Regions from separate parts of the Paenibacillus vortex V453 genome, predicted to be linked through region 3. Evidence: predicted binding sites of a transcription regulator. Region 3 holds the regulator's gene; each other region holds the start of a gene.
The links. The regulator Rex, encoded in region 3, represses fermentation and respiration genes when NADH is low (regulators of the CRP and FNR family bind a similar motif). The targets are predictions, from matches to a motif close to TTGTGAAATATTTCACAA.
Positions count from the first base shown of each region.

Region 1: the regulator Rex is predicted to act here: its motif matches at 5,261-5,278, upstream of PVOR_RS00290 (cytochrome ubiquinol oxidase subunit I).
Region 2: the regulator Rex is predicted to act here: its motif matches at 6,788-6,805, upstream of qoxA (cytochrome aa3 quinol oxidase subunit II).

Region 1 is NZ_ADHJ01000001.1:63,182-73,924, reverse strand. Features, by position in the region: gene PVOR_RS00310 (sensor histidine kinase) at 1-1,390, shown strand, start outside; gene PVOR_RS00305 (TetR/AcrR family transcriptional regulator) at 1,454-2,044, shown strand; gene PVOR_RS00300 (NAD(P)H-dependent oxidoreductase) at 2,103-2,681, shown strand; purine riboswitch at 2,787-2,888, shown strand; partial or broken gene ade (adenine deaminase) at 3,266-5,070, shown strand; gene PVOR_RS00290 (cytochrome ubiquinol oxidase subunit I) at 5,359-6,762, shown strand; gene cydB (cytochrome d ubiquinol oxidase subunit II) at 6,749-7,765, shown strand; gene cydD (thiol reductant ABC exporter subunit CydD) at 7,765-9,540, shown strand; gene cydC (thiol reductant ABC exporter subunit CydC) at 9,537-10,743, shown strand, end outside.
Region 2 is NZ_ADHJ01000022.1:42,610-53,352, forward strand. Features, by position in the region: gene PVOR_RS13505 (DHH family phosphoesterase) at 1-1,229, shown strand, start outside; gene PVOR_RS13510 (cell wall-binding repeat-containing protein) at 1,310-2,473, shown strand; gene qoxD (cytochrome aa3 quinol oxidase subunit IV) at 2,676-2,963, opposite strand; gene qoxC (cytochrome aa3 quinol oxidase subunit III) at 2,965-3,561, opposite strand; gene qoxB (cytochrome aa3 quinol oxidase subunit I) at 3,558-5,501, opposite strand; gene qoxA (cytochrome aa3 quinol oxidase subunit II) at 5,565-6,569, opposite strand; gene PVOR_RS13535 (hypothetical protein) at 7,154-7,528, shown strand; gene PVOR_RS30350 (hypothetical protein) at 7,592-7,819, opposite strand; gene PVOR_RS13545 (hypothetical protein) at 7,891-8,133, shown strand; gene pdxR (MocR-like pyridoxine biosynthesis transcription factor PdxR) at 8,187-9,632, opposite strand; gene PVOR_RS13555 (LysE/ArgO family amino acid transporter) at 9,767-10,387, shown strand; gene PVOR_RS13560 (GNAT family N-acetyltransferase) at 10,496-10,743, shown strand, end outside.
Region 3 is NZ_ADHJ01000020.1:89,915-100,657, reverse strand. Features, by position in the region: gene PVOR_RS12345 (AAA family ATPase) at 1-67, opposite strand, end outside; gene PVOR_RS12340 (hypothetical protein) at 60-593, opposite strand; gene PVOR_RS12335 (cell wall elongation regulator TseB-like domain-containing protein) at 860-1,378, opposite strand; gene PVOR_RS12330 (amidohydrolase) at 1,409-2,710, opposite strand; gene PVOR_RS12325 (redox-sensing transcriptional repressor Rex) at 2,685-3,350, opposite strand; gene dinG (ATP-dependent DNA helicase DinG) at 3,414-6,299, opposite strand; gene PVOR_RS12315 (hypothetical protein) at 6,473-7,078, opposite strand; gene panD (aspartate 1-decarboxylase) at 7,212-7,595, opposite strand; gene panC (pantoate--beta-alanine ligase) at 7,588-8,478, opposite strand; gene panB (3-methyl-2-oxobutanoate hydroxymethyltransferase) at 8,475-9,356, opposite strand; partial or broken gene PVOR_RS12295 (biotin--[acetyl-CoA-carboxylase] ligase) at 9,637-10,627, opposite strand; gene PVOR_RS12290 (CCA tRNA nucleotidyltransferase) at 10,614-10,743, opposite strand, start outside.

The DNA of each region.
Region 1 (10,743 bases), on a different contig from region 3:
TCTGACATACAAGGACCCGCTGCTGTATCTAGCAGGGCGAATTGACGAGAGCTCGGATCATCTTCGGGAATGGTATGCACGGTATCAAGCGGGCGGCAGGGTGGACCCGGCGTATGCAGCTGAATTAAAGCACGACTTGGTAAGTCTGGGCGGATATCTGCATGTCATTGACCGGGATGGCCAGATTGTGCAAGCGATTGGAAAGGAAAGCGAGTATAAGGCAAGCTACCATCCGCTGGAGATCATTACGATGCAGGAGCAGCCCGGTACTTACTCCACGCATATTGCGGTTTATCGCGACCCGGCTACCGGCAGCACCTGGGTGTACCATACACCGCAGGATGAGACGCTGGAGAAGCAGCCTATTATGAATGAGCTGATCCGTGTGGCGCTGTGGACCTTGCTGTGTGTACTGATCTTGTCGCTGGCGGTAGCGATTTGGCATGGATACCGGTACAGTCGGCCATTGCTGCTGTTTACCGGATGGTTTGAGCGCATGGGGAGCGGAGCTTATGAGGAAGTGCTGACGCCCAAGGACCGGAAGCGCGTATTTCGCAAGAACGGGAAGCTGCGCATGCGCTTCAAGCTGTATAAGGAAGTGATTCACTCCTTCTACAGGATGGCCGAGAAGCTTGCCGAAACCGAACGGGAGCGCGAGCGGCTGGACCGGAATCGGGAAGAATGGATGTCGGGAATATCGCATGATTTGCGTACGCCGCTGTCCTCGATCCAGGGATATGGTTATATGCTGGAGAACGCGCCGCAGGACTGGAGTCAGGAGGAGCTGCGTGAGATGGGAACCGTCATTCGGGAAAAGGGCGATTACATGCTGGAGTTGATCGATGACTTCTCGCTTGTCTTTCGTCTTAAGAGCGAGATCCGGCCGCAGGAACTGGCACGGCTTGATCTGAATGAACTGGTGCGGCGCTGCGTGCTTAAATACGTGAATGATGTAACGCTGGATGCGAATTTTTCCTATATCGGAGGCGAAGAGCCGCTGCTCATTGATGGCAATGCCAAATGGCTGAAGCGGTTGATGGATAACCTGCTTACGAATGCCGTGAAGCACAATCCCGAGGGAGTTCATGTTGAAGTACGGGTAGAGAGACGTCCCGGCGGCGCGGCGATCGTGGTCGCGGATCAAGGCGTAGGGATGGACGAAGAGACTCGCCGCAACCTGTTTGAACGCTACTACCGGGGGACAAACACCGAGGAGAGTATGGATGGCTCAGGGCTTGGAATGAGCATTGCCAAAGCGATTGTCGAAGCACATCGAGGCCGGGTGGGCCTGTGGTCGGAAGTAGGCTGCGGAACAACCATCACTGTTCTATTGCCTGAGGTTTCCGTGCAAGGCGATGCGGATTGCACGGCACATGGTAAGGATGATTGACGTCATCACACGATTTTTTTCATTCCCATTGCAATTTGGTTAGTGTTCACTTATGATATGATTATGAAAAAGAAACCGCATTTCGATAGCAAGAAGAAGGAAATATTGCAGGCGGCCATGAAACTCTTTGCCGAGAAGGGCGTTGACGGGGTATCGGTAAAGGAGATCGGCGCGGCAGCCGGTGTGACGGATGCAGCGATCTATAAGCATTTTACGAATAAGGATGCCGTTGCTGCGGAGGCATTCGAGGAATACTGCGGCAGTTACACACGTTTGGTGGATGATTACGCTTCCCAGACCGGACTGTTCGCAGAGAGATTGTCCGCCTTGGTCACCCGTGTATTGGAGTCTTATGACGAGGATAAATACGGCTTGCTGCTGTTGTCCCAGCATCACGAGCTGTTTACGGAGGTGCTCAAGAGCAGGGGGCGTCAGCCGCTCGATGCATTATGCGATCTGCTCGATCAAGCGGTGTTGCAGCGGGATATTCCGCCGCAGAATATACGCTTAACCGCGGTGTTGATCATCGGTGCATTCAATCAGCTGGCCGTTTCAACGATGCAAGGGGAGCTTGAGGAACCGCTCTCGGCGCTGGCGCCTGAGGTGACGGCACATCTACTGGCTTTGACAGGTTTAGGGAAGGGTCCGGCGTGACCTTTTCTTTTTACCTTAAGGTTAGTGTTTATTAACCAAACTAACAGGGGGAACGTGTATGAAAAAGATTTTGATTATTCAGGGCAATCCGGTTGAGAACAGTTATGGGAGTCATTTGGCCAAGGGATATGCGCAGGGGGCAGTCGAATCAGGGGCAGAGGTGCGTGAGCTGGTGCTTGCAGAGATGGATTTTGATCTGAGCCTGACCGGCGGCTATAAGGGGAATCAAGCTCTGGAGCCCGATCTGCAAGAAGCGCAGAAGCTCATCGCATGGGCGGATCATCTGGTATTTGTGTATCCGAACTGGTGGGGCGGCATGCCGGCACTGCTGAAGGGGTTTATCGACCGAGTCTTTTTGCCGGGCTTTGCGTTTAAGTACCGCCGGAACTCTCCATTGCCGGAGCAGCTGCTCAAAGGGAAAACCGCCCGATTGATTGTCACGATGGATTCGCCCTACGTTTACTATCGCTTCTATCTGGGTCAGCCCGGGCATCAAATGATGAAGCATTCCATTCTGAAGTTCTGCGGCGTGAGCTCGGTTCGTGCCACGAACATCACGCAGCTTCGCAAAATGCCTGAGAGCGCAAAAAAGCAATGGCTTGAGCGCGTACAGAACATGGGGAGGAAACTGGCGTAGAGGCCGTTGCCGCCGATGTGCAGTTCTTTCCAAACACTTGACTTCTCGGGCAAGAAGATTATAATTCATACAACAAATGAAACAAAAGAGAATTGAAGGGTAAACAGGATCAAAATCAAATCTTAATGTATATGCCGGGGAATAGGGCCCAGGCGTTTCTACCAGGTTACCGTAAATGACTTGACTACATGAAGGATGAGAGCCAGAGTCCAGCGCCCGGCTTCGAATGGAATGGAGAGGCGGGCGGTAAGATCACCTTGGAATCCGGGTACCGGCAGGTTTTAACGGATGGGGTGTTGTGCAGACTATTAGCAATGCATTGCTGATGCACCGGGCTTCTCTTCCTCTATGGATATAGTTAGTTCAGGCAACCCGGGCAGATACGCTGTCCGGGTTGTTTTACGTGCTTGCGCGTAGAATTGATTTTGTACTTTTACCGTTTCATCATAAGAAAAACGTCTATCGACGTACTTTCACAGATGACAGATCGAAGTTAGAAGAAGTCTTTATTGCAATATCAGGAAGTCACAAGCTTTGAAGTTTATACTTTCTGATATCTAAAAAAAGGGGAGCGTGCATTCATCATGAGTTCAAGCAAGAGACAGAAACGATACGAGGTCAGCCGGGAGCTGGGGAAAGTGGCGTTAGGACAGGCACCGGCCGACCTGGTTATCAAGAACGGCACGCTGGTCAATGTGTTTACAGGCGAGCTTCAGGAGCAGGTGGACGTGGCGATGGCATTCGGACGCATACGCTTATATCGGCAGCGCCAATCATACGATACGGGGAAGGGACCCGGGTCATCGAGGCGAATGGCCGTTACATCTCGCCGGGTCTGCTTGACGGCCATATGCATGTGGAGAGCACGATGCTGACCGTGACCGAGTTTGCGAAAGCGGCCATCGTTAGCGGAACCACCGGGATCTATATGGACCCTCATGAGATCGCCAATGTATTCGGTATGGAAGGTGTGCGGTGGATGCACGAGGAAGGACAGCAGCTGCCGCTTAAGGTATTCACCACCATCCCTTCCTGCGTGCCGGCGACGTTTGATCTGGAGGATGCCGGAGCCCAGCTTGGCGTGGAAGATATCGAAGAAGGGCTGACCTGGCCTGGAGTTGCCGGGCTTGGCGAAGTCATGAACTTCCCGGGCGTGGTATATGGCGATCCGACGATGAGCGGTGAGATCGAAGCCACGCTGCGTGCCGGCAAGACGGTGACGGGACATTTTCCCGCAGAGGACGACCGGATGCTTCAGGCGTATCTGGCAACCGGGGTAAGCTCCGATCATGAAACGGTGACGAGAGAGCAGGCGCTAGAGAAGGTTCGCCTCGGGATGCACCTGATGATCCGTGAAGGATCGGCTTGGCAGGACGTGAAGGAAGTCATCAAGGTGGTGACGGAAGACAAGGTGCGTACGGACAATATCTCCTTGGTGACGGATGACGTGTATCCGCAGACGCTGCTGAGGCTTGGCCATATGAACCATGTGGTGCGCCGTGCGATCGAAGAGGGTGTGGATCCGGTGACGGCCATCCAGATGGGCACGATCAACGTGGCTCGGTACTTCGGGATGGATCTCGAACTCGGGAGCATCTCGCCAGGTAAAACGGCAGACATTCTGCTGCTTGATGATCTGAACAGCATGGTGCCGTCGATTGTAATTACTGATGGTGAGGTGGTTGCGGAGAACGGCCAAGTTGTGAAGCTATTCCCTGTATACCAATACCCGGAAAAAGCGTTCCATTCGGTTCGCCTGCAGCGTCCGTTGACAGCGGAGGATTTCCTGCTCCGCAGCAAATGGGATACCGCACGCACGGAAGTCAACGTGGTGCGGGTCATCGAGAACAGTGCCCGCACAGCCAAAATGACAGCGGTGCTCCCCGTGCAGCAGGGCATCATTCAGCCTGATCTTAACCAGGACGTGGTTCAGCTTGCGTGCATCGAGCGCCATGGCGCAACCGGACAAATCTCGCTTGGCTTTGCGAGCGGCTTCGGATTGAAATCCGGTGCGGTCGCTTCCACGGTGGCGCATGACAGCCATAATCTGCTGGTAATGGGCACGAGTGCCGAGGATATGGCGCTAGCGGCGAATGAGCTGGCAGCTTGCGGCGGCGGGATGATCGTGGTGCGTGACGGTCAGGTGCTCGCGAAGGTGGCCATGCCCATTGCCGGCTTGCTGGCGGATCGTCCAGTGGAGATCGTAGCGGAAGAAGTTGCTGCACTGGAGGAAGCCTGGAAGGAGCTGGGGTGCTTCATCCATGCGCCGTTCATGACCTTCTCCCTGATCGCGCTGCCGGTGATTCCGGAAATCCGCATTACCAATCGCGGCATCGCGGACGTGACGGAGTTCAAGCTCATCGAGACGGAGATTCGCGCGATTCAATAAGGTGGCGGCATACATTAAAGCAGGTTGGCCTACATGGCGAACCTGCTTTTTTTGGTGCGTAAATACCGGGCTTGACCTGTGAGGGGATGCGGCAAGTCATGCTCCAATGGATAAACCTCACATAATTCCATTCGCACTTAGTGATTTTCGTCACAAATTTATAACTTTTTGCCCCTAATCCTTCCTAATATTGTGATATTGATCACAATCCTTTCTGCCGCAGTCTGCGAAAATACAAAAAGAATCAAATTTAAAGTGATCACGTGAGCTAAAGGAAGGGGTATCTTTATGGATCCGGTTATGCTGGCGCGAATTCAGTTCGCATCGACAACCATTTTTCACTTTATTTTCGTACCGTTGTCTATCGGATTAGCGTTTTTGATTGCCATCATGGAGACGATGTATGTTGTCAAAGGCCAGGAAGTATACAAGAAAATGGCCAAGTTCTGGGGGAAGCTGTTCCTGATTAATTTTGCGGTCGGGGTAGTGACAGGAATTCTGCAGGAGTTCCAGTTCGGCATGAACTGGTCGGATTATTCGCGATTTGTTGGGGATGTGTTTGGCGCGCCGCTTGCCATCGAGGCCTTGTTGGCCTTTTTCCTCGAGTCAACATTTATCGGGTTATGGATATTCGGCTGGGACCGGTTATCGAAGAAGGTCCATCTGCTCAGCATCTGGCTGGTGTCCTTCGGCACCCTGATGTCGGCCTTCTGGATTCTGGCGGCCAATTCGTTCATGCAGCGTCCCGTTGGGTTCGAGATGAATAATGGACGAGCGGAGATGAATGATTTCCTGGCATTGATCACCAATGGGCAGCTGCTGGTAGAATTCCCGCACACGATCTTTGGGGCACTGGCCACCGGGGCGTTCCTGGTAGCAGGCGTGAGTGCCTACAAGCTGATGAAGAAGCAGGATCTGGATTTCTTCAAAAAATCATTCCACATCGCCATCGTGGTGGGGCTCACCACCTCCATTCTGGTTGCGGTCTTCGGTCACCAGCAGGCGCAGTATCTGGTGGATACGCAGCCGATGAAGATGGCTGCTGCCGAGAGCCTGTGGGAGACGAGTGACGATCCTGCGGCTTGGACGGTCATTGCGTCCATCGATCCGGAGAAGCAGGAGAACAAGATGGAGCTTAAAATTCCGTATTTGCTTAGCTTTCTGTCTTATAGCAAATTCTCCGGCGAAGTGATCGGAATGAAGGAGCTGCAAGCCCAGTACGAGCAGCAATACGGTCCCGGCGATTATATACCTCCGGTGCGGACCACCTTCTGGAGCTTCCGGATTATGGTGGCCGCAGGCAGCGTGATGATTCTGCTCGGATTGTACGGAGCCTGGCTGATGCTGCGCAAGAAGGTCGAGCACGCTGGCAGATGGTTCCTGAGATTGATGCTGTTTGGCATTTCATTGCCGTTCATCGCCAACACGTCGGGGTGGATCATGACGGAGATCGGCCGGCAACCGTGGACGGTGTTCGGACTGATCACCACGGAGAATAGTATATCTCCGAACGTAAGTGCAGGCTCCATCCTGTTCTCGCTCATTACGTTTACAGCCATCTATGCGGTGCTCGCTGCCGTTATGGCGTACTTGTTTATTAAAGTCATTAAGAAAGGGCCGTATGCGGCGGAGGAAGAAGACCGCCACGCAAGCGATCCGTTTAATAAGGAGGGCTACCATGCTGTCTCTTAATGAACTGTGGTTTGTGCTCGTTGCCGTGTTGTTTATCGGGTTTTTCTTCTTAGAGGGCTTTGATTTCGGAGTCGGGATGTCCACACAGCTGCTCGCCAAAAGCGACACCCAGCGCCGGGTGCTGATCAACTCGATCGGCCCGTTCTGGGATGCCAATGAGGTCTGGCTGCTGACAGCGGGCGGCGCGATGTTCGCCGCCTTCCCGAACTGGTATGCCACGCTGTTCAGCGGATTCTATATTCCGCTTGTCTTTCTTCTGTTGGCCTTGATTGGACGGGGAGTGGCCTTTGAATTCCGCGGCAAGGTAGGCGACGTTCGCTGGAAAAGAGTGTGGGACGGTGCAATCTTCATCGGCAGCGTGCTTCCTCCGTTCCTCCTGGGTGTTGTTTTTGCCTGCCTCATTCAGGGGCTTCCGATTAATGAAGAGATGCAGATGTATGCCGGATTCTTCGATGTCGTGAATGCCTATACCGTTGTTGGCGGGCTGACGATGGTGATGCTCTGTCTGCTGCATGGGTTAATGTTTACGACGCTGCGCACCATAGGGGATCTTCAGGAGCGTGCGCGCCGCATGGCCCGGAGATTGCTGCTCCCGGTGGCGGCACTGTTCGTGGCATTCGGGGTCATGACCTATTTCATGACGGATATCTTCGAGAAGCGTGGTGCGGTGTTAACCGTGCTGCTCGTGCTGGCTCTGCTTGCATTCCTGCTGGGCGGGTATTTCATGAACGTCAAGCGGGACGGCTGGGCTTTCGGAATGACCGGGGCCGTCATTGCTCTGCTGGTTACATCCGTGTTCGTGGGCTTGTTCCCTCGCGTGATGGTCAGCTCCATCCATTCGGCGTTTGATCTGACTATCTATAATGCGGCCTCCGGACCGTATTCCTTAAAAATCATGACCATTGTGGCTGTATCGCTGCTGCCATTCGTATTGGGATATCAAATTTGGAGTTACTTCGTTTTCCACAAACGGGTACATGAGAAGGAGCATCTGGAGTACTGATGGGAAAAGATCTGCTGGGATACAAGGGCGCCAAGATCGTATTCTTCCTTGTCGCCGTATGTACCCTGACACAGAGCATGGCCATCCTCCTGCAAGCCAAATGGCTGGCGGAAGCCATATCCGCCCTGTTCGCGGGATCCACGCTGCAGGAGCAGGGGGAGACCATTGCCTTGTTCCTGCTTGCTTTTCTGGCACGCCACGGCATTTTCACCGTGCAGCAAGGAATTGCACAGCGTTTTGCCGAGGAGACGGGCACGAGCCTGAGGAAGCAGCTTCTGGAGGAGCTGTTTCGGAACGGGCCGTCCTTTGTCCGGTCGGAAGGAACAGGCCATGTGGTTACGCTTGTGCTGGAGGGCATCGGCAAGTTCCGCAAATATGCGGAGCTGACCATACCTCGCATGATGGGGGTGGGCATTACCCCTGCGCTGGTATGGCTGTACGTATTCATGACGGACCGGATCTCGGGCATTATTCTGCTGGTGACCATGCCGATCCTGATCGTGTTTCTCATCCTCGTGGGACTTGCCGCGAGAAAGCAGACCGAGCAGCAGCTGGATTCCTACCAGATGCTGTCCAATTATTTCGTGGATTCGCTGCGGGGTTTGACCACTCTGAAGTTTCTGGGACAGAGCCGCAAGCACAGCGGGAGCATAGGGCAGGTCAGCGAGGGATATAGGGCTGCGACCATGCGGACCTTGCGCGTTGCGTTTCTGTCTTCCTTTGCACTGGATTTCTTCACGATGCTGTCGGTAGCGTCCGTAGCGGTAAACCTGGGCCTGCGTCTCATTAACGGCAGCCTTGAGCTGCTGCCTGCACTCCTCATCCTGATCCTGGCACCGGAGTATTTTCTTCCGGTGCGCATGGTCGGGGCTGACTTCCATGCAACGCTGGACGGCAAGCAGGCAGGGGAAGCGATGCAATCCATCATCCGGGTGGCCCGGAAAGAGCGCTTGGAGGCCCAAACCGGTGCAACATTTAAAATTAAAGATAATATCCCGGCACGTACTGGCTCCACGCCGCGGTTCCAATGGGAGAAGAGCAGCGTACTGGAGCTGTCCTGCATCGGACTGCAGTATGCAGGGGCGGGTCCTGCCTCCTTGGAGGACGTCAGCTTCCGAATATCGGGTCAAGGCCGGATCGGCATCGTCGGAGAGAGCGGGGCGGGTAAATCCACGCTGATCGAACTATTAGGCGGGTTTATGACGCCTACATCCGGTGAGATGAAGCTGAGCGGCGTGAAGCTGGGGCATTCCAGCCGGGACGAGTGGCGAAGTGAGGTCACCTATATGCCGCAGCAGCCGTATTTATTCAGCGCCAGCTTGGAGGACAATGTGCGCTTCTATGCGCCGGACGCTTCAAGGGCTCAGGTTGAAGCGGCTGTTGAAGCGGCCGGCCTGGCCGATCTGGTGAACAGCCTGCCTGGCGGTCTGGCCGAGATGATCGGCGGGGGCGGGCGGACTTTAAGCGGCGGTCAGGCACAGCGCGTTGCCCTTGCCCGAGCGCTCCTCGGCGGTCGGCAGGTTCTTCTGCTCGATGAGCCGACGGCACATCTGGATATTGAGACCGAATACGAGCTGAAGGAGACGATGGTGTCCCTTTTTCAGGATAAATGGGTATTTCTTGCAACGCACAGGCTGCACTGGATGCGGGATATGGATTACATCATCGTTCTGCATCAGGGACGCATAGCCGAAACAGGAACCCATGACGAGCTTATGGCAAGACGGGGCGTATACCATGGATTGATTACATCGCAGATGGAGGGAGTACAATGAAGCAGGAATCGTGGTTTCGGCCTTATGTGACGGCAAACTTCTGGCGTTTTCTGCTGATTGTCGTACTGGGTGTGCTCACCATCCTGTTTGCGGGGATGCTGATGTTCACATCCGGGTATTTGATCTCCAAATCGGCGCTCCGTCCGGAAAACATCCTGATGGTGTATGTGCCGACGGTAGGGGTTCGCACCTTCGGCATCGGACGCGCGGTTGTCCATTACGTGGAGCGGCTGGTGGGCCATGACACCATTCTTCGCATCCTGTCCCAAATGCGTCTGCGGCTGTATCGCATCCTGGAGCCGCAAGCCCTCCGCTTATCCTCCCGATACCGCACCGGGGATCTGCTGGGCGCGCTCTCTGATGATATCGAGTATTTGCAGGATGTATACATCCGAACGGTCTTCCCATCCATCGTTGCGCTTGTGTTGTATGCTGGAATCATTCTGGCCGTCGGTCAGTTCGACCCGGCATTCGCCCTGCTGCTTGCGCTGTATGTTGCGGTGCTGATTCTGGTGCTGCCGCTGATATCCCTGCTGCTCACCAAACGGAAGAACCGGGAGATGAAGCAGGCACGGAACAACCTGTACCAGAAGCTGACCGATGCGGTGCTGGGCATCCATGAATGGTATGTCAGCGGCAGACAGACAGAATTCCTGGCGGGTTATGAGGCGGATGAAGCCGAGGTAGACCGGACGGACAGATCGCTGAAGCGATGGTCGCGCCTTCGGGGCTGGATCGGCCAATGCATCGTTGCCGTAACGGTGGTGTCGATGGTGTATTGGTCAGGACGGCAGTACGCGGATGGATCCATGGATGTTACGCTGATTGCGGCTTTTGTGCTGGTTGTGTTCCCGTTAATGGACGCATTCCTGCCCGTATCCGAAGCCGTGGAACGGATTCCGCAGTATGGCCAATCGGTGGCGAGGCTTAAGGGCATCGAAAGCGCCGATGAATCCGATGAGAAGCAGGCACCGCTGCAGCTGCTGAATAACGAAGAGACCGAGGCGGTTATACGCGGCGGTGTTCATGTGAAGGCGGATGGCATCATGTTCAGCTATGATAGGGCAGCCGCTGGCTCATTTGCCTTGGAGCCTGTCGGTGCGGGAGAGGCAGGACACACCTTAACCGAGGTATCGCTGGACATTCCCCCTAGGGCCAAAGTGGCCGTTATCGGCCGTTCAGGTGCCGGGAAGTCCACCCTGC
Region 2 (10,743 bases), on a different contig from region 3:
ATGATCTGGATGGCATCGGCTGCGGCATCATAGCCAAATGCGCCTTCGGCGAAGGAATTGATGTCCGATATAACACCATTCACGGATTGAATCAGCAAGTCGCAAGGTATTTAAACCGGACCTCCGTTCAGGAGCATCCGTACGACGTGCTGTTTATTACGGATTTATCGGTTGCTCCCGACATCGAGAAGGAATTAAACGTGTTTGTGGAAGAAGGAGGACAGGTTCAGCTTATCGATCACCATAAAACTGCCCTTCATTTGAATGATTACATATGGGGACAGGTGGTTGTGACGCATCGAGACGGCAGAGCGGCCTCGGCAACCTCATTATTTTATGAATATTTGATTGAGCATGGACATCTGAGCAGGAGCGAAGGGATGGATCAATTCGTGGAGCTTGTCCGGCTCTATGATACATGGGAATGGGAAGAACATCAGAAGATTCAGGCGAAACGGTTGAATGATCTGTTCTATATGCTGGCCGTTGATGAGTTTGAGAGCAAGATGATCCAGCGTCTTCGTGAATCGGAGGGCTTTTTCTTCGATGAATTTGAAGAGAAAATTCTGGACATGGAAGAGGATAAAATTGAGCGTTATATCCGCCGCAAGCAGCGTGAAATTATTCAAACCTTCGTTGATGAATACTGCGTAGGTATCGTATACGCCGAGTCCTATCATTCCGAGCTTGCCAGTGAGCTGGGATCCGTCTATTCTCATCTTGATTATATCGCCATATTGAATATGGGCGGGAGGAAAATGAGCCTGCGGACGATTCATGATCATGTGGATGTATCCGAGATTGCAATTCGGTACGGCGGAGGAGGTCATGCTAAAGCATCGGGATGCACGATAACGGAGGAAGTATATCAGCTGTTTGCGGCCGATCCGTTTGAACTTGAACCGATCCGTTTAGATGCCTCACGGAATCAGTTCAACATTAAAGGTACCGAGTCCGGTGTTCTGTACGAAAGCTGGGGCGAGGATATGCTGTTTGTATATGCCCGCGCAGGAGAATGGGTGGTGGAGTGGAACGGCGATCCGCTGCCGTTTACATTCCGTTCGTTTGACGAGGCAGAGCGGCACATGAAGCGCCAGTATGGTGTCTGGCTATCCCGGGACGATGTGTTTGTGAAGATGCTGAAGGAACAATGGATGCGGAACCGTTCCCATGAACGTCCTGGTTTGCCGCCGGATTTGGATGAAGAGAAGTTAATGGAAGATATGTGACCCCTAAATCCGCATGAAGGATAGCAGAGATGCATGCGTGTTACGTTGTGTGCAGACAGGAGGAATGTACGGTGAAGAAAATGATCGCCGGCTGGGCCCTTGCCCTTCTTACGGCAGGCATTCTCGCTTGGAGTCAGACTGTGAATCATTCGGAGCCCTCGATTCCATCCGCTGTTCACAGCAAAGAGCTGCTGAAGGATACCCCTGTGCCTTGGTCAGCTACCAAGAATACCATCCGATTGAATACGTCTGATCCAGTAAGTGCGGCGGTACTGACCTCCAAAACGCTGTGGCTGTCCACGAATGAGCACAGTCGCCCGCAGAGCGTTATTCTGGTGGATTCGGCCCAGTGGCCCATAGCCGCTGTCAGTGCCGATCTGACTCAGCTGAGCCAGGGGCCGCTGTTGTTTGTGGAAGAGGAGGGGATTCCCAAGGAAACGCTGGAGGAGCTGCGCCGCTTGAAGCCAAGGGGAGCGGAGAATAACAAAGGGATTGACATTATCACGGTCGGCCCGATATCGGAAAAGGTTATGAAGGATCTGAACGGACTCGACTATAAGGTCGACCACATAGATGCAACGGAGCCGGCAGAAGCAGCAGCTGCTATTGACGAATACGCAGCAAAGGTAACGGGATCCGTTCCAACCTCCGTCATCATTGGATCGATGGAGCGCCCGAATTATACGCTGCCTGCGGTAAGCTGGATTGCGCATATGCCCGAGACACTACTGTTTGTCAGTGAGAAGGACGTGCCTGAAGATACGGTGAAGGCGCTTCAGAAGCGAAATGGGCAGGCACATATCTATATCATCGGCCCGGAGAAGGTGGTATCCCACAGCGTGGAGGAAAATCTCCGGCAATATGGCAACGTGATTCGAATCGCCGGGGATGATCCATACGAGAATGCCATTCACTTCGCACAGTACCATGATCCCGGAACGGGGTTCGGATGGGGGATACGCTCACCGGGCTACAGCCTCTCCTTCTCCATCCCGGATTCTCCTATCTTGTCCATTGCGGCTGCGCCATTGTCCCATATGGGTAAACATGCACCGCTGTTATATACGGAGCGGGATGGGGTTCCCCGTTCCATCATGAAGTACGTAGAGTCAATACAGCAAGCGTATGACAATTCGCCAATGGAAGCACCCTATAATCATGCCTGGATTATTGGAGATGAGAAGACCCTGACGACCAAACTTCAGAGCGAGATCGATGAAATTCTGGAGAACGCTGCCCCATAGCGATTCCTTCCTTAAAGATGAATTCAGGATATTCGGGGGCAACAGCGATTGGAGGAATGTTTCGTTCCTCGGCGTCTTTATAAAACACAAAGGGGCCTCCCGGAGTCAAGTGACTTTTGGGACGGCCCCTTCTATGTGGATGAAGCGATCGCGCAATGCGATACGTTCATCGGTTAATCTGTAGCTCGGCTATTGCCGGTTGTTATGCATACCATCCCCATACGAAGATGAAGAGCGTTCCGAAGATCGTGACAAGTCCAACAAACAGAGCGAACGCAATGTTGATATAAACGGATTTCTTGTCATCACTTTCGCCAACGTGCATGAACAGCATGAGCTGAACGGCAGCCTGCAGTATCGCGGTGACCAGCAGGATGGCAAATTTCGAAGCTGTCGGCATATCCAACAGAACCACGAGTGCAACAGCTGAAAGGACGAGAGACGATATATAACCCGCTACATGCTTAATAGGAAACAGCTGTTTAATCATGTCACATCAGTCCTTTCAGGTATACAAAGCTGAATATGAAGATCCACACAACGTCCAGGAAGTGCCAGTAGAGCGAGAAGATAAAGGACTTGTTGGCTGTGGAATGATCCAATCCATGCTTTTTAAGTTGAATCAGAATGGCAGTTCCCCACAGGAGACCAAAGGTAACGTGAGCTCCGTGAGTCCCAAGCAGTGTAAACAGGCTGGACGCAAATGCGCTGGTAGAGAGTGTAACTCCTTCATGCACATAAGTGAAGAATTCAAAGATCTCGATACCAAGGAATCCTGCACCCAGCAGCAGGGTGATGACCATAAAGATCATCATCTGCTTTTTCAGACCCAGACGCATCGCATGAACAGCCAATCCGATGGTGAAGCTGCTCGTTAAGAGCAGGAAGGTCTCAAGTAGAACCGGTGTTATTTCAAAGATTTCCGCTCCGCTCGGACCGCTGGCGAAGCGGTTCACGAGAACGAAGTAGACGGTAAACAAGGTAGCAAAGAGCGCAATTTCAGCTCCGAGGAACAGCCAGAATCCGAAGATACGATTGCGGTTTTCCTCTGTTCCATATTCCAGCGGCTGAGTGGCATCTATTTTCATACCGTATCACCCCGCAGTTTCTGTTCGGTTTGAACAATCTCTTCAACCGGAATGTAATATCCGTGATCACGGTCAAAGGACATGGTAGCCATTATAATCAGCACCGCGACACCAGCCACGATGGATGGAATCCACCAGCTGAATACCAGGAAGAAGCCAAGGAAGAAGAAGGCAATACCCAGTATAAATGGTTTTCCGGTGTTGCTAGGCATGTGAATCTTCGTGATTTTCTCATCTGAGAGCGGTTCGTTGTTTTTCTTCGAGAACCAGTAGGCATCACGGCCTTTTACTTGTGGTGTGACAGCAAAGTTATATACAGGAACCGGGCTTGGCGTTGACCATTCCAGAGCGCGTGCATCCCATGGATCGCCTGTTTTGTCGCGCGGCTCGTAACGTGTACTCCAGTAGATGTTGTATACGAGAATAACAAATCCGATTGCCAGACCGACCGCACCTACCATCGACAGCATATTCAGCGGGCCAAAACCGGTTTCAGCTGAGTACGTGTACGTCCGGCGAGTCATACCCATCAGTCCCAGGAAGAACATCGGGAAGAAGGTAACGTTAAACGAAATGGCAATGAACCAGAAGGCAATTTTGCCAAGTTTCTCATTCAGACGGAAGCCGAACACTTTAGGGAACCAGTAATGGAAACCGGCAATGACGGCAAATACGGCACCTGGAATGAGCACATAGTGGAAGTGGGCAACCAGGAACATCGTATTATGATACTGATAGTCGGCACTGGCCATCGCCAGCATAACGCCGGTAACACCGCCGATCGTAAAGATCGGAATAAATGCCAGTGAATAGAGCATCGGTGTCGTAAAGCTTATTCGGCCTTTCCTCAGCGTAAAGAGCCAGTTGAATATTTTGACCCCGGTCGGCACGGCAATCGCCATCGTTGTGATCGAGAAGAAGCCGTTGACCATAGCGCCTTGACCCATCGTATAGAAATGGTGGGCCCAGACCAGGAAGGACAGAGCTGAGATGATAACCATACTGAAGACCATGGAACCGTAACCATACAGGTTCTTCTTGGAGAAGGTCGATATAATCTCACTGAATATCCCGAATGCAGGTAGAATAACGATATATACCTCAGGGTGACCCCATACCCAGAACAGGTTGGCCCAGAGCATATCCATACCGCCGTTGGACATCGTGAAGAATTGTGAACCAAACACGCGGTCGAACATCATAAGCAATAGCGCAATCGTAAGTACCGGGAAAGCAAAGATAATGATGACACAAGTGATCAGCACAGACCATGTGAACATTGGCATGCGCATGAGTGTCATACCTGGTGCACGCATCTTCAGGATCGTTACGATAAAGTTAACGCCTGTAAGGAGCGTACCAATCCCTGATATCTGCAGCGCCAGAGAGTAATAATTGTTGCCAACCGTCGGACTGAACTCGATACTGGCCAGCGGGAAATAGGCGGACCAGCCGGCATCCGGCGAGCCTCCAATGACAAAGGAGATGTTGAACAGCATCGCACCGGCGAAGAATAGCCAGAAGCTGATTGCGTTCAGTTTAGGGAATGCTACGTCACGGGCACCGATCTGGAGCGGAATGATAACATTCATCAGACCGAAGATAAACGGCATGGCCATAAAGAGAATCATAATGACTCCGTGAGTTGTAAATACTTCATTATAGTGCTGACCCGTCAGAAATTTCATCTCCGGTGCAGCGGTCTGCGCACGCATCATCAAGGCGTCAACGCCGCCGCGGAACAGCATGATCAAGGCACAGATGATATACATAACGCCAATTTTTTTGTGATCCACGGTGGTCAGCCATTCCCGCCACATATATCCCCACTTCTTGTAATAGGTCAAGCCGAAGAGGATTGCAAGCGAGACGAGAACAATACTCACCATGGCGCCGTAAATTAACGGATCACCGGTAACGAAAAATTCGTCCCATTTCATAAGAGCCTAGCTCCTTTCTGGATGTATGAAGTAGATCGGGTGAACAACGTTTCACTCACCGATTTAATGTCCATCATGTTGATGATTTGGGCTTTCTTCAGCCGGGAAGTTCGGCAGCGGCTCGTTCGGATCCACGTTCGTTTCGCTGTCAAATTCCGTTTCTTCCGTTGTAGCAGGATCCGGGTGGACGTCTTTATGGTCCTGATGCTCCTCATTGCCATTGACATCACCGCCATGGTGATGATCTTCGGAAGGCGGCGGGCTGAATTCAAGGTGCGTGTTGGAGAAGCTCATTCGACCGACATGCGCGGTTTCCAGCAGCTTCTTAAACTCATCTTCCTTCAGCTCAGGAGCAGTTTCCTTGACATCTTGAACCCACTTGTCATACTCGGTCGAAGACATTGCAAGCGCCTCGAACTCCATGTGTGCGAAGCCTTCGCCGTTGAAGTTCGCGTTACGGCCCATCATGGAGCCCGGTTCGTCGGCAACCATGTTAAGCTTCGTAATCATGTCGCTCATCGCATATTTCTGGCCATGAAGCTGAGGGATCCAGAAGCTTGAGATTGTACCGAATGAGTACAGACGGAATTCAATCGGGCGATGTGTTGGAATGTTAACGTAATTCACCGTTTCGATTCCTTCTTCCGGATAGCTGAAGTGCCATTTCCAGTTCGAAGAGGAAGCGTAGATGACTAGCGGCTCTTGGTTTTCATAGCCTTCCGGCACATTCTCCACGGCCACCGTCGTTTTGACGGTCACAACCGAGAGGACGGCAACAATCAGGATCGGAATGGCGGTCCATAATATTTCCAGCCATTTATTGCCTTCTTCATGTGGCGGTTCGTAACCTTCGTTGGATTTCTTCGCTCGATATTTGGTGAGCATGAAGATATAAAGCGCATAAACTACGGCCAATATTCCGACCATCATGAGAATGGAGAATATGATTGTATCGGATAGGGTTCTGGCAGCCGGTCCTTTCGGATCCAATACCGTGAGTGAGCTGCATCCCGATAAGAGCAAGGTGAAGCTTAATAACAATGCAAATAACGGCCCTCTTTTGTTCATGATGTACCCCTTTCCTTGAAACGGCTTCGTTCAAATGTTTCTAACACATCTATAGTAGAAAGTTCTGATTGGCTTTGCAAAACACATAAAATTGTATAATTTACATATAAATCCACATTCGTGTCAATGTGTGTAATTTTATGTGTTCAATTTGTTACAAAAGGATTGGTGTGTGAGGCAAATCATTGTAGTGGTGCGGTTTAAGCGCAGTTCATACTTTGTTCAAATATTCACGAGTGTTACCAGTTTCGTCACAATTCCGGGCTGGTTTTTTCCTTTAATAGCCAATCTGGAGACAGCATAAATCCTAGTATTTATAAGGGTTTAGAGGTGTATGTATGTTTTTTCACAATGATAAAAGGAGCGATTTTTCATTTCCAGGATACCTATTTAACCAAGAGGCATGTATGTTCCTGTGCTATGATATAACCAAAAATTGGAACCGTTTTTTTGCTGGAAGCCTTCAACTCGTTGGCCGAAAGTGAGGGGATGATGTGCGATCGTTCTGGATATGGCTCTTTTTTCTAATATCAAGCTAGGTATGTGCCTTCCTGCCTGAGGTTCAACATGTTAATTCTGACCCGTTGCCTTGGAGATTGGGGAGCAGCTCTATTTTCTTCACAGCTTATTTTATAGCGCTGTTATGCCGGGCAAGGCCTGCAATGCTATTTGTCACACTGCTCGTTGCCTCGCTGTGGCCGATCGGCACAGATGCTTTTAATTCCTATATTCTCCTGGTTTTTTCCATTATTGCGGGAAAAGCGGCCTATCGGCTTCCGGCCATTCAGGCCTGCGTCATTGGTATCGTTCTGGTTGTCGGTGCTATCATGCCGGATTTGTTAGGCTACCCCGGCTTTCCATCGCCGTTCCTGGTTCTATATTCGGTTACTCTCGCAATTGGGCTTGCTTTATTCCGTACCGTCTGGGCCCGTTATGAAGAGTCTTCGGTTCGGATATGAAACGCTGCTCAGCGAATATCGTAATATGAAACGCCGGATGAATCGAATTCGAAGTGGATTGAATTATTTGAATTCAGAATGCAGGACGAAAAAGCCGCAAGGACGAAGGTACGCGAGGGGCGAGCTGATCTCGCCGTCAAGCTGATACGTAACGATTACAGAATCGTTGCAGCCGTGGATAACCCGTTTGTCCAACTGGCCGAACAGCACGTCCGGACAGTCTATAATCGAGAACTGCAGCTTCAGGCTACTGCAGCTGCCGCACCCGATGAAACGCAGTTTCGTGAACATGTACAATCGTATTTACAGATGCCCCCTTTACGCGTGCTTGGTGTACAGCTCTTTGATAGGCTATTTTGCAAATGATGGTGGTATTTATGATATTCCGTTATGGCTCCGGGTTCGATTTAGGTGACGGCTACAGCTTGCTGTTGATGGTCGTTGTGATTTATACGCTGACGATCGTAGCCTTATCTATGCTCATGGTTGGTATCCTGCAATCCCCGGAGCAGTTTAATACACTGTTTCCGTCAATCATTCCGATCATGCCCCTGATCAGCGGGGTCTATATGCCGTCAGGCACAATCACGAATCCGTTCAGGTGAATACAGGGCCTTCTCCCATGGTTGATGACCATGGAAGGGGCCTTTTCTTATGGTTATGTATGGAGACGGATAAGCTCGGCCAGCTTGATGAGTCCGCTCTCCAGTTGATTGCAGGAGGCATAGGCATAGGAAAGACGAAGATGCTGCTGGTCGCTGCGGTCATAGATATTACCGGGGTTCAACAGGATGCCCTCCTTCAGGGCTTGTTCAAATAAAGGACGTATGGAGATAGGTTTGGTGACGTGAAGCCAGATGTAGAACCCGCCTTGCGGTATGTTCCACTGGGCAATATCGTGGAAATATTGCTTGAGAATATCGAGCGTAAAATCTCTGCGACTCCTGAGCTCCGCTCGGATCTGCATGAGATGCAACTCATACATCCCGCTCGACAACCACTCGGCGACTGCGTGCTGGGAAAGTGCGCTGGATCCGTAGTCGGTTTGCATTTTGATATCGGACAGCCGGTCGATTACCGGCTCGGGACCCACAATCCAGCCGATGCGAAGGCCGGGGCCAAGCGTCTTGGACATACTTCCCATGTAGAGCACAAGCCCCTGCTGGTCCAGCGCTTTCAGAGACGGCGGAGAGGGAGCATCAAACCACAAATCCCCGTACACATCATCCTCTATGATGGGCAGCCTTTCCCTTGCACATATTTGAAGCAGCTCCGTTCGCCGCCTGGAAGACATCAGCGTTCCGGTCGGATTATGAAAGGTAGGAATCGTGTAGAGCAGGGCAGCATTGTGTTGGCGCTTAAGTCTCCCGATCGATTCCGTTCTAATGCCGCGCTGATCCATAGGAATCCCCTGCAGAAACATGCCTGCAGACTGAAACACATGAATCGAGTTCAGATAAGAGGGGTTCTCTACAAAGATGGCGGACCCCTGGTGCAGCAAGCCTAATGAGATGAGCTGCAATCCCTGCAGTCCACCGGAGATGATCAGAATGGATGACGGGGTGGCATGAATTCCTTTCTTTTTCAGATAGTCACTAATGATTTCTCTTAAGTAGAGGCTCCCCTTCGGCTCGGAATATCCCAAAGAGAGTTTGCTGGCCATGCTGCCGCTGAATATCTCCCGCATCTGGCCAGTGGGAAGCAGCTCCGGCGAGAGCTCTCCTGTACCGAGCCGGATCATATCCGGATCGGTTTCCGAACGGTTGATCTGCTGGATCATATGAATGTTCGGCTGGTAGGAGCCGGATTTCACATACTGATTCCAATCTGGCGGAGGCGTGGCGGCTAATAAACTCCAGGTATTGTTGGCGATGACCGTCCCTTGTCCAACCTTGGATTGAATCAAGCCGTCCGCGGCAAGCTCGCCCAATGCATAAACGATGGTGCTTCGGTTTACCCCAAATTTGGCAGCAAGGTCTCTCTGCGTCGGAATCCGGGTCCCGACAGGCCATTCCCCGTTCATAATTCTGTTCTTCATGTAATTGTAGATCTGCTGATGCAGCGGTATGTCGGAGGACTTGTTTAATTTCCATTCTTCTGTCATAGGAAACTCGCTTTCGCCACGTATTTTGTTCATTATAATTCATTGGTTGGGTTTCGTGCCAACCAATTGGTTGGAGACGCTGCTGGGATCGACCCTTACAATGGTGAAAATATCCGCAGGAGGTTAGGTTTCATATGATAGGCGTTATCCTTCATGGGTTCATCCTGGCACTAGGTCTTATTCTTCCATTAGGTGTGCAAAATGTGTTCGTATTTAATCAGGGAGCGGTTCAGCCTCGCTTCGCTAAGGCGCTGCCCGTTATCATCACGGCGGCTCTGTGCGACACGCTGCTTATTTCCTTAGCCATTTTGGGCGTATCCGTGATCGTTCTGGAATATGACTGGATCCGAATGGTGTTGTTTACCTTCGGGATCGGATTCCTGGTTTACATGGGATTCGTAACATGGAAGACAAAACCTTCGGAGCAGCAACAGGAAGCTGCTCGTTCGTTTACGACGAAAAAGCAAATTGTTTTTGCCATATCCGTATCACTGCTGAATCCGCATGCCGTGCTGGACACGATGGGGGTTATAGGCACAAGCTCGCTGCAATATTCAGGTACGGACAAGGCCATATTTGCCATTGCATGCATTATTGTATCCTGGCTGTGGTTCCTGGGCCTTGGTATTGCCGGCAGGTCGGCGGGGAGACTGGATTCGTCGGGTAAGCTGTTACCCGTGATGAACAAGATTTCGGCATTGATTATGTGGGGAACAGCGGTTTATCTGGGGGTTGGTTTGATGGGCGTGCTGTGATTTTTTCTCTAAAGACGTTTATTCCTTTGTCCTTGGCATCTCGTAACCTTTATAATGAGCCTAATTCTAGTCATGATCTATCAAAAAAAGGAATAAGGACGGTGGGTTATGGAATACAGGTTGGTAAAGGCTGACCCTAAGGCGTTCTCGAAATATTTTGCTACCTATTACAAAAATATCTGGTTTAGACCGAGCTGGGCGGAGTTTGCCAAGATTCTATCGGATTCGGACGATGGCTACTGGGTACTTTCAGGCGATGACAAAGCCGCGGGAGTTTATTTGAACAACGAATCTATCGGACTAGTATTCGGAATACCGCCATATTCCATTACCTCTGAACTGATCAGAGAGGTCAA
Region 3 (10,743 bases):
CAAACACGAGGAATACCAACAAAACCGGGATAAAACCCAGCATGATCTCTTTAGCCAGTTTAGGCATGGTTCCAAACCCCCATTTTACCCGGTTGACGCGGCAAGATAATAAATTTACCAGACTTCCCATCCGACAAGCTGACATAAACATTGGTGTCATCAATGGTTGCTTTCGCTTTTAAGTTCGTGGACTCGCCAGCCAATTGCTCAAGCGAAGATTGGATATCGGTGTACTGCTTGTTGTCCATCGCTTCTGCAACGGATAACATCGCCTGCTCCCACCATTGGTCCAGCGCTTCCGAGGAATGCTCCTCCACCTGGATTTTCAGCTCACGCTGCCCAATTACAGATTTGCCTTCTTGCTTTATATGCTGCACAAGCCCCTGCAAATTCGTTTCCGGAGCCAGATCAAGTTTCAAAGTAACCGTATCCTGTTTAATATCTATATGAGAACTCTTCACACCATCATACTGCGAAACAACATTTGCTAGCGGGTTATGCTGTGCCATCTGCCGATACAGAAACCATCCACCAAAGAGGACCGATGCTGAGATCACGACAGTCAGCACGATAGGTACAATGCGTAGTTTCATGAAGTTCCTCCTTAAAATCTTATATAGTTTTTGTCTATCATTTTCTTTGTATATAATGACATGTAACAACGATATAATACGATGCATGTAGTTTGTATGCTTAATTTGTACAAATATGAGTATATCACATTTTATATACTTTTTCATGCGTATCTGTGAAAATATTTAGAACAGTTTTTCCATTTTATTTATTGTAAACGTTGTCAATTGTTGTGAAAAAAAGAGGCATCCCGAAATTGATAGGGATGTCTCTCTTTATTTTTCTACTATTGATTTGGAAGAATAATGTCATTGCCGATCGGATTTCCATCTTGGAAACGATAGAATCGATAGCCCCGCTGACCATTGCTTTCGTACTGGAGCTGCCATACAAACTCATTTTCATACATACCCGGCAGCAATCTCTTAATGGTTGCTCCTGGCAAATCATTGTGAATCTGATCCAGTATTTGTGCTTCTGACATTCCGGAACTCAATAAGACAGACTGCACCGCATCGGCACCGTCAACCGGTACATTATCATCGGTGAATTTCACCCAGACCATTCGGTCCTGATTGTCTTTATCCTTGCCGCTGACAACCCAGTAATTGTTGTCCTCGCCCCACACCGATTTATAGGTCTTTCCTGTCGAAACCAAACCGCCATGCTGTTTGGAAGCGTTGATTGCCATTCTCTCTTCATTCCAAGTGTCCTTCATGACATGCGAATAGTAGAGCTGCAGACCTAGCAGCAAGAGCAGCACTCCGGATACACTTAGCAATATCCACTTCGTTTTTTTCTTCAATCCGTCTTCCTCGCTCCCCTTGATTATTCCCTAGAGGGTTGTAAGACGCTCAAATGCAGACTGGGCTTCCCGGCGAATACGTTCCTCGTCGAGGGTAAGGCTGGCGCCATTTTTCACTACCTGCTTGCCGTCAACCCATACATGCTCTACATCCTTTGCACTGGCTGAATAGATCGCATGGGACACATAATCGGTTCGAGGAAGGAAGTGCGCCTGATCTGTATTCAACGCGATCATATCCGCCTTCATGCCGACGGCAAGTGTGCCTATATCTTCAATGAAAGCCGATTTGGCTCCATACTCCGTACCCATCCGCAGTGCTTCGGCTGCTGGAATGGCCGTAGGATCACCGCTTACCCCTTTATGGATCAATGCAGCCAGACGCATCTCTTCAAACATATCCAGATTGTTATTGCTCGCTGGTCCGTCGGTACCCAGGGACACGGTAACGCCGGCTTTCAGCAGTGCAGGCACGCGCGCTATACCACTGGCAAGCTTCAGATTACTGCCTGGATTATGAGAGACCGCGACTTGATATTTAGCCAAAATCTCGATCTCTTCATCAGTCAAATGGACGGCGTGCGCCAGAAGTGTAGGACGAGAGAACATGCCCAGCTTCTCCAGATGCGCAACGGGACGGAGTCCGTAGTCATTCACATTCTGGGCCACTTCCGTGTCCGTTTCCGACATATGTGTATGCAGCGGCAGATTCAAATCATGGGATGCTTGGACGAATTTTTCAATTAGATCCGGTGGACACGTATACGGTGCATGCGGCGAGAGCATCGTTGTGATTCTGCCATCGGCTTTGCCGTGCCAGTCCTTCGCAAATGCAACCGCCTCATCCAGTTTTTGCTGCTGAACCTCAGGCGGACATAATCCGATAACGCCACGGGTCAGGACACCGCGCATTCCTGAATCCTCTACCACCTTCGCAACCTGGTCCATCTGATCATACATATCCACAAAAGTTGTGGTTCCGCCCTTGATCATCTCCAGCACGGAAAGAGAGGCTCCCCAGTAAACATCATCGGCCGTGAATTTGGCTTCCATCGGCCACATTTTTTCCTGCAGCCATACTTGCAGCGCCAAATCGTCTCCATAACCGCGGAGCAGTGACATGGCAGCATGTCCATGGGTATTTACCAAACCAGGCAGGAACAACAGATGTGTGCCGTCGATAATCTCGGTTCCTTCCTCTACCGGCGGCTGTTCCTCACCAAGATAGGTAATGCGGTCATTCTCAACAACCATGTATCCACGAAGAACGGATCTTCCATCCTCAAGCACAGCAAAAGTACCGTTCTTAACCATCCACTTCGTTGTCGTCATGTGAAGCTTCCTCCTTACCGTTGTCCAAATAATAAGCCAAGCTCTGCAAATCGGTTGTAAAATCGGCCGTATGAATACGGATATGAGGTGGAGCTTTCAGGATGGTTGGCGCAAAATTCAGAATCGCTTCGATGCCTGCTGCAATAAGCTGATTAGCTACGTTTTGCGCCTCAAAATCCGGAACGGTAATAATCCCGATACGAATGCCGTATTCATGTACGGTTTTCTCAAGCTCTTCCATCGGCTGAACCGTCAAGTTGTTGATTTTCATACCAACTTTGGGGGAATATGAATCGAAAATAGCCACAATCTTCATATTATCCTTCAGGAATGCATTGTAATTGGATAATGCATGTCCAAGATTACCGGCTCCAACCAATGCTACATTAATCTTCTGGTCCAGCTTCAGAATCTGGCGAATCTTCTCAATCAAATAGGAAACATCATATCCGATCCCTTTCCGTCCAAAATCACCGAAATACGCCAGGTCCTTACGAATTTGAGCAGGATTCAGATCCAGTTTCTGCCCCAGCTCCTGGGATGAAACAGTTGAGACCTCCCGCTTCTGAAGCTCATTCAAATAGCGCAAATATACAGGTAATCTGCGGACCACGGCTTCCGAAATTTTTTCCGATTTCATGCATGCTCCCCCTAGTAAAGGTTAATAACTACATCTCTTGCATTTTCATTCTTCGTTTAGCTATCATTCATCGGATTGGTTATCTGCCCCAACCTCGACCTCTTCCTGAAGCCATTCCGAGATGCGTGGAACAATTCCCTCTGTCGGCATATGCTCCATCTTAGGTCCTGGCAAGGAATATAAGAAATATTTCCCGTAATAGGATTCAATCACCCGGGTATCGTATACAATCACGATCCCTTTATCCTGTGCCGTCCGGACCAGGCGGCCAAACCCTTGCTTGAACCGAATAACCGCTTGCGGAACGGAAAGCTTCATGAAGGGGTTCTTTTTCTGCTGCTGCAGCAGTTCACTCTTGGCTTCCACCAGCGGATGATTCGGCGGCTGGAAAGGCAGCCGTACAATAGCAAGACAGGTCAACGCCTCGCCCGGAATGTCGACCCCTTCCCAGAAGGAGCTGGTGCCAAGGAGCACCGATGCGCTGCTCTCCTGGAAGCGTCGAATCATCTTGGTTCGACTGGTCCCGTCCATTCCTTGCCCCAGCACCGCAATGTCGCTTAATGCCAATGCTTCCTTCAGTGGCTCATGCACCTGACGCAGCATCCGGTAAGAGGTGAACAGAACGAGCATCCTTCCATGGGTAGCGATCGCCGTTTCGGCCAGTGACTGCACAAGTGTGTTCACAAAGAGGGCATCCCCGACCGATCCCTTCACGCTCGGAAAATCACGCGGAACGACAAGCAGCGCTTGTTCTCTGTAATTAAACGGAGACGGCAGCTGAACCGTGTTCAGATTACCGGCGTCAGCCGCTTCCTGAAGACCCAGATTCTCGATCATGAACTGGAACGATTTATCCACCGACAAGGTAGCCGATGTCAGAATGACGCTTTGTTTTTTATCAAAAAACAATTCCTTTAAATGAGTGCTTACATCAACAGGCACTGCATAGAGCTGCAGCGATTTACTGCGGAAATTGCCATTAGCCTCCATCCAGTATACCGTACCCTCATCATTAAGAGCCATGAAGGAGCGCAAGTCCTCACGGTGAGCGGCCAGGTCTTTAAACAGTCCGGACAGATCCGTAAGCAAGCTGTCTGCACTGTAATCATCCAGATCTTCCTTCATTTCAGCAATCAGCTTGTCACCCTTGCGCACAACGTCACCCAGGGTCACATGAATCTGATGCTCCAGCTCCGCCAGCGATTGCCAATCCTTCGGTTTCTTGAGAGGCGATAACCGAAGTGAGAATTGGCCCGCTTCTCCTGGAGATGCATCCCCGCGTTCCGGCAGCAGTGCAAACAGCTGATCGCTAAGACGATCCCAATTTTCTTTGGCCGTGATGAGATCTGGATACATACGGTCAATGACAGAAGACCATTCTACGGCCTTCTCATGCGGTGAAGCCTGAAGCAGCTGGCGAAGCGCGGGAAGCTGTCCGCTGCGGCTGTCCTTGTACATCCGGGTCAACGTATGCACAACCGTAAAATATTTCATTTGCAAGCCAAGGTGCTTGCCCGCAACGTCCTCAAGATGATGTGCTTCGTCAATGACGAGGCGTTCATAACTCGGCAGCAGCTGATGATTGGCTTTAACGTCAGTGAACAGCTTCGAATGGTTCGTAATGACCACGTCGGCAACGCTCGCTTCATGTTTGGCCCTGTGATAGTAGCATTTGCGGAACCATGGGCAGGCACGTCCAAGACAGGAATCCGAATCGCTGGAGATCGTCTCCCAGAAATCTCCGCCACGGCCGCCGAGGTTCAGCTCTTCATCGTCGCCGTTTTCTGTCTGTGTCAGCCAGACCAGCATCTGTGCTGCAATGATCACATCTTCCTTCGGCGAATGAAAATCTCTTCTATTTATTTTATGTTCAAATTTTCTCAAACACAAATAATGTCCTCTCCCCTTAAAAATAGCTGCTTTAAAGGGAAAAGGAACAACCTGAGTGAGCAGCGGTATATCCCGGTCACGCAGCTGTTCTTGAAGATTGATTGTATGCGTGCTGACCATGACCTTCTGTTCCTGCTTCACACTTTGATAGATCGAAGGCAGCAAATAGCCGAGGGACTTCCCTGTTCCCGTGCCTGCTTCAATCAACAGATGTTTATTATCATCCAGTGCCTGCATCACTTCTTGGAACATCATATCCTGAGCGTCTCTGCTCTCGTAATGAGGCAGCGTTTCCTTCAGACGGTCCCGGACATCGCTCATGTACTGTTCGAAGCTCACATCAGCCAGTGGGTTCGGCTCCGATTCGTCCCTTGCGGGTGCAATATCGTTCCAATCATCAACAGCCAGCGCAAACTGGCGATAATACGTATGGGTATCTCCGCCCTGTACAGCTTGGAATTCCCGTTCCGCCCGGATTCCGTCAAAGAACCAGGCCAAATCGCTATCCTCATCAGCAAAAAGATCACTTAACCGTTGAATGGTCAAGAGCGGAAGCTCATCGATCTCCTCCAGACATTTCAGCAGCGCATAGGCCGTTGCAAGTGCATCGCTGTCCGCTTGATGCGGACGGTCATGCTCCAGGCCGAAATGGGAAGACACCATTCCAAGCTGATATGAAGAAAGCGAAGGGAAGCATATTTTCAAGAAGTGCATCGTATCTAGAATCCGACCGCTGAACGGTAAATAGCCACAGCGATCGAGTGCATTTTGCAAAAAATTAAAATCAAAAGCTACGTTATGCCCAACCAATACCACATCGTCGAGCATGGGCACAAGTTCCATCATCATTTCCTCTAGGGATGGAGCGTCCGCTACATCGCTGTCAGAAATACCGGTCAAACCGGTGATAAACGGAGGGATTGGAATCCCGGGATTGACATAAGTGCCGTACACGCGGGATATACTTCGATCCTCTTCGATGATGGCCAGTCCGACCTGAATAATCTCATCTGCAGACTGGTTGCCCGTGGTTTCAAAATCCAATACGGCAAATTTCATTCGACTAAATCCCTTTCCTCCAGACTAATTAACAGCATACCAGAAGTTGCGGGTTTTGAACATTCCGGGTAAAAAATCCCCTCACCCTCCCCTTCCTGCTTCACACGGCAAAAAGCGATGCCAAAGTCTCTTTAGAATGAGCTCTGGCATCGCTTCTTGTTAGGCTTTTTCTTCTACAGCAAAGAGATCAGTTGGCTGCCGTACTGAAGTTCACCGCGGTTCTTCTTGCAGACCTCCAGATTAATAATGGGATCGGGCAGAGTCGGATCGCTGTGAATTGCCAGTGCGAAATTTTCTTCGGCCTTCCCTTGTTGTCCATTCAATACCTCGATGCATCCAAGTGCATTGTAGATCATCGCCCGGAGCTTCTTGTTATCTGCCAGCGGCAGAATGGACATCAATACATCAGATGCCTGAGCTGTCTGCCCCATATAAAGATGGGACATCGCAATGTACAGCTTGATCAGAAGGCTCTCCGGAAATACCACAGCGGCAGCCCCAAACTGCTGTATTGCCGGCTGGAACATCAACAACTTGTAATAACCTTGGCCACGGATAAAAGCATCAAGCTGCAATTCAGGCGCTTCGGTCGGCGGAAAAACCGGGGGTGATACGGCATTTTCGCGGAAAATGGCCATCTTCTCTTCAAATTGGAGCCACTCCTCGATAATTGCTTCACTCATGCTTTTGAGCATGTTCCAGTTTTGTACCAGCGCCTGTTTTTGGGGACCTTGTGCAGAAGGGTAATGCTTCACAATTTCATCTAACATGTTGTTCATTTCAGCGAATACATGTTGAAACATAGCTGCATCCCACCCTTAGCGGAAAAATGAGATCAGTGCATCGACCTGAACTCATTTTCTGTAGAAGTCGGTCTTTTCATCCCTTTGGGCTTCCGTCACATTTTGGCTCTTAGAGAACCGCCGCGTGGACTTCGCGATACTCCGTCGTAACCGGCTTATTCATTTCGTCGACAATCACAACCGTAGGCGTATGATGGTCGTATTCCTCTTTGGACATCATGGCATAAGAAATGATAATTACATTGTCTCCAGGTTGAACAAGCCTTGCTGCGGCGCCGTTCAGGCATATAACCCCGCTACCGCGTTCGCCTTTGATAACGTACGTTTCCAAACGGGCGCCATTGTTATTGTTCACGATTTGAACTTTTTCATTCTCCAGCAAGTCTGCAGCCTCCATTAAATTTTCATCAATGGTAATGCTGCCCACATAATTCAGATTGGCTTCCGTCACCGTAGCCCGGTGGATTTTGGATTTCATCATCGTTCTAAACATGGGATCCCCCTACTTTTGGTTGGATTAGCGCATTGTCAATGAGACGAGTTCTGCCGAAGCGCACAGCCAGCGCCATAATTACCGGGCTGTCTCCATCAACCATACGATAAGAATCTTCCACTGGAACAAGTTCCGGGAATGTGAGTAATTCTGCATATTCAATATCGGCCAGTGGGGAACGGGATATATATTCTCGAAGATGTGCACGGATCTCTCCTGCCGTTGCCGCCTGCCCTTGCTGGATTGCCTCCTGAGCCGTCCGCAGTGAACCTGACAGCACAAGAGCCTGTTCCCGCTCTTCCGGCTTCAAATACACGTTCCGCGAGCTCAGGGCCAGACCGTCGGCTTCACGGATGATGGGACAGGGCACGATGGTGACATCCATGTTCAAATCCCGTACCATTTGTTCAATGACAGCCACCTGCTGCGCGTCCTTCATCCCGAAAAAGGCGTAATCCGGTTTTATGATATTGAACAGTTTACTGACAACGGTGGTTACGCCATCAAAATGCCCGGGGCGGGATGCTCCGCACAATAAAGACGTTATTTCCGCTACGGAAATCTTGGTTTTTGTTGGCTGCGGATACATTTCCTGTACAGCTGGAATGAACACCACGTCTACGCCTTGCGATTCCGCCAATGCCACATCACGTGCTTCATCTCGCGGGTAGGTTTCGAAATCTTCACCGGGACCGAACTGTATCGGATTGACGAAGATGCTGATGACCACCGTTCCTGACATTTCACGTGCTTTACGCATCAGACTAGCGTGTCCTTCATGCAAATAGCCCATCGTCGGCACAAGACCTACCGGTCCGTAACCGGATTGCTGGCGATCCTGAATTTCGGATCTCAATTCCGCAATTGTGCGAATCACTTTCATGAAGTCGTGCCCACCTTTTCCTTGGTACCGCCATATAATGTCGTTTCTACCACTGCTTTAGTCTCTGTTTTGAACACATGCTCTTCGGCCGGGAATGAGCGGTCCTTCACTTCCCTAACATACTGTGAAATGCCATCGCGGATGATGGTCCCGACATCAGCGTAGGTTTTAACGAAGCGTTTGTCCCGATAAGGGGACGCATATTTCAATATATCATGGTATACCAGTACTTGACCGTCACAATAACGACCGGCACCAATGCCAATGGTTGGTATGCTCAGCACTTTGGAAATTTCGGCTGCTGTTTCTTCCGTCACCAGCTCCAATACAACTGCAAATGCACCTGCGGCTTCAAGTGCCTTCGCGTCATTCATGAGCCGCTCGGCATCAAGAGCATCCTTGCCTTGTATGCGATAGCCGCCAATCTGATTCACGGATTGAGGCGTCAGCCCGATGTGCCCAAGTACCGGAACACCGGATTGTACAATACGTTTGACGGTATCGGCGATTTCTTCGCCACCCTCCATTTTCACGGCATGCGCATGGCCTTCCTGCATCAACCTCCGAACGCCTCGCAAGCTTTCATCAATGCCCCCATGATAGGTCATAAACGGCATGTCGGCTACGATAAAGGTCTCTTCCGCCCCCCGAGCAACCGCGCGAGTATGGTATACCATATCATCCAGCGTTACAGGAATCGTTGAATTGTAGCCCAGCACTACGTTGCCAAGCGAATCGCCTACCAATATCATATCGATATCTGCTTCCTCCGCCAGCTTGGCAGAAGGATAATCGTACGCGGTCAGCATCGTAATCGGTACGCCCTTCTTCTTCATGTTTTTCATTTTTACAATGTTTAGTGCTTGTTTGCCTGCCATTGTGACACAGCCTCCCTGTGTAATTTAGTTAAACACAATAAAAAAACCTTTTAGCACGACCGCTAAAAAGTCCGAAAGGCAAAAAAGAGTCACTCGCGATCGTCCCTTCTGTCTCGGTCCTTTCGGCTCAGAGCAGAATCCAACGTAACCGGCATAACAGTTATGAAGGTGTTCTATAACATGTTTCTTGCAAAACTTGCGCAGAGTGCAATTCGCTGTTCACGATACCGCCTCTGGCTATAGTATAACAAAATACCGCTGCAATTTCACCATGTTTGATTTACCTGGTATTAAAAAGAATATCTCCAGAATAAACAGGTATCGTCTCATTCTCGTTATTCCGCACCAGCAATGACGCCGTCCTTATTGAGGCCTGTAGCGATTCCAATGAAACTGTCTCGCATCGTCTGGACACGCACCTCCCGACCGATTGAGCCTGACAATGCTTCCCAGAGCGATGAAATCGGTTCGAATCCCTGCTCGTTGTACAGTTCATACAGAACTTCCATCTCCGCCATGATGGTTTGAATCAATTCGGTTCGATTGATGGTTTTACCGCCAGCCATTCGAATCGAGGTTGCAACGTCACGCAGCTCTTCCGGAAAATCCGTCTCCTTCAGATTGGCGCTAATTCCGATTCCTGCCACGCAGTAACGGACTCTTTCATCTTCCGTAGCAGACTCCAGCAGAATCCCGCAAACCTTCTTACCCTGAAACAAAATATCGTTAGGCCACTTGATATCCGTCTTTATTCCAGCGGATTTCATGATGGCTCGGCAAACCGCCACGCCCGTCAGCAAGGTCAGCTGCTGGGTTAAATGCAGCGGCTGTTTCGGCCGTAGTACGAGGCTCATCCATATTCCCTTGCCCCGCGGGGAATGAAATCTCCGCCCCATTCGGCCGCGCCCGCCCGTTTGTTCTTCCGAGATGACTAAAGTGCCTTCCGGTGCTCCCTCTTCAGCCAACTGCCGGGCGTCCTCTTGAGTAGAGGTCGTTCTGTCCAATAACTTCACTTGCTTGCCTAGGACTTTACTGGTCATCCCCGCTTCCAGTTGATCCACACTCAGCTTGTCCGGCGATTCCATCATGCGATAGCCGAGTCTCGGGAGAGCTTCAAAATCATAACCCAAACTTCGCAGTTTATTAATCTGCTTCCATACAGCCGTCCGACTTATGGACAGCTTGCGGCTTATTTCTTCTCCTGACAAAAACTGACCGGAATTCTCCTGAAACATTCTCAGCAGCGAATTGTCTTGATCATGATCCTTCATTATTAATTACCACCCGCTTTGCTTCATTAATCAACGATTCCTTATCGTTGTTAATTAGACCTGCCGCCGCCTTCTCCAGCAGTTCCCCGAGAAGTTCGCCAAGCCAGGCTCCACCG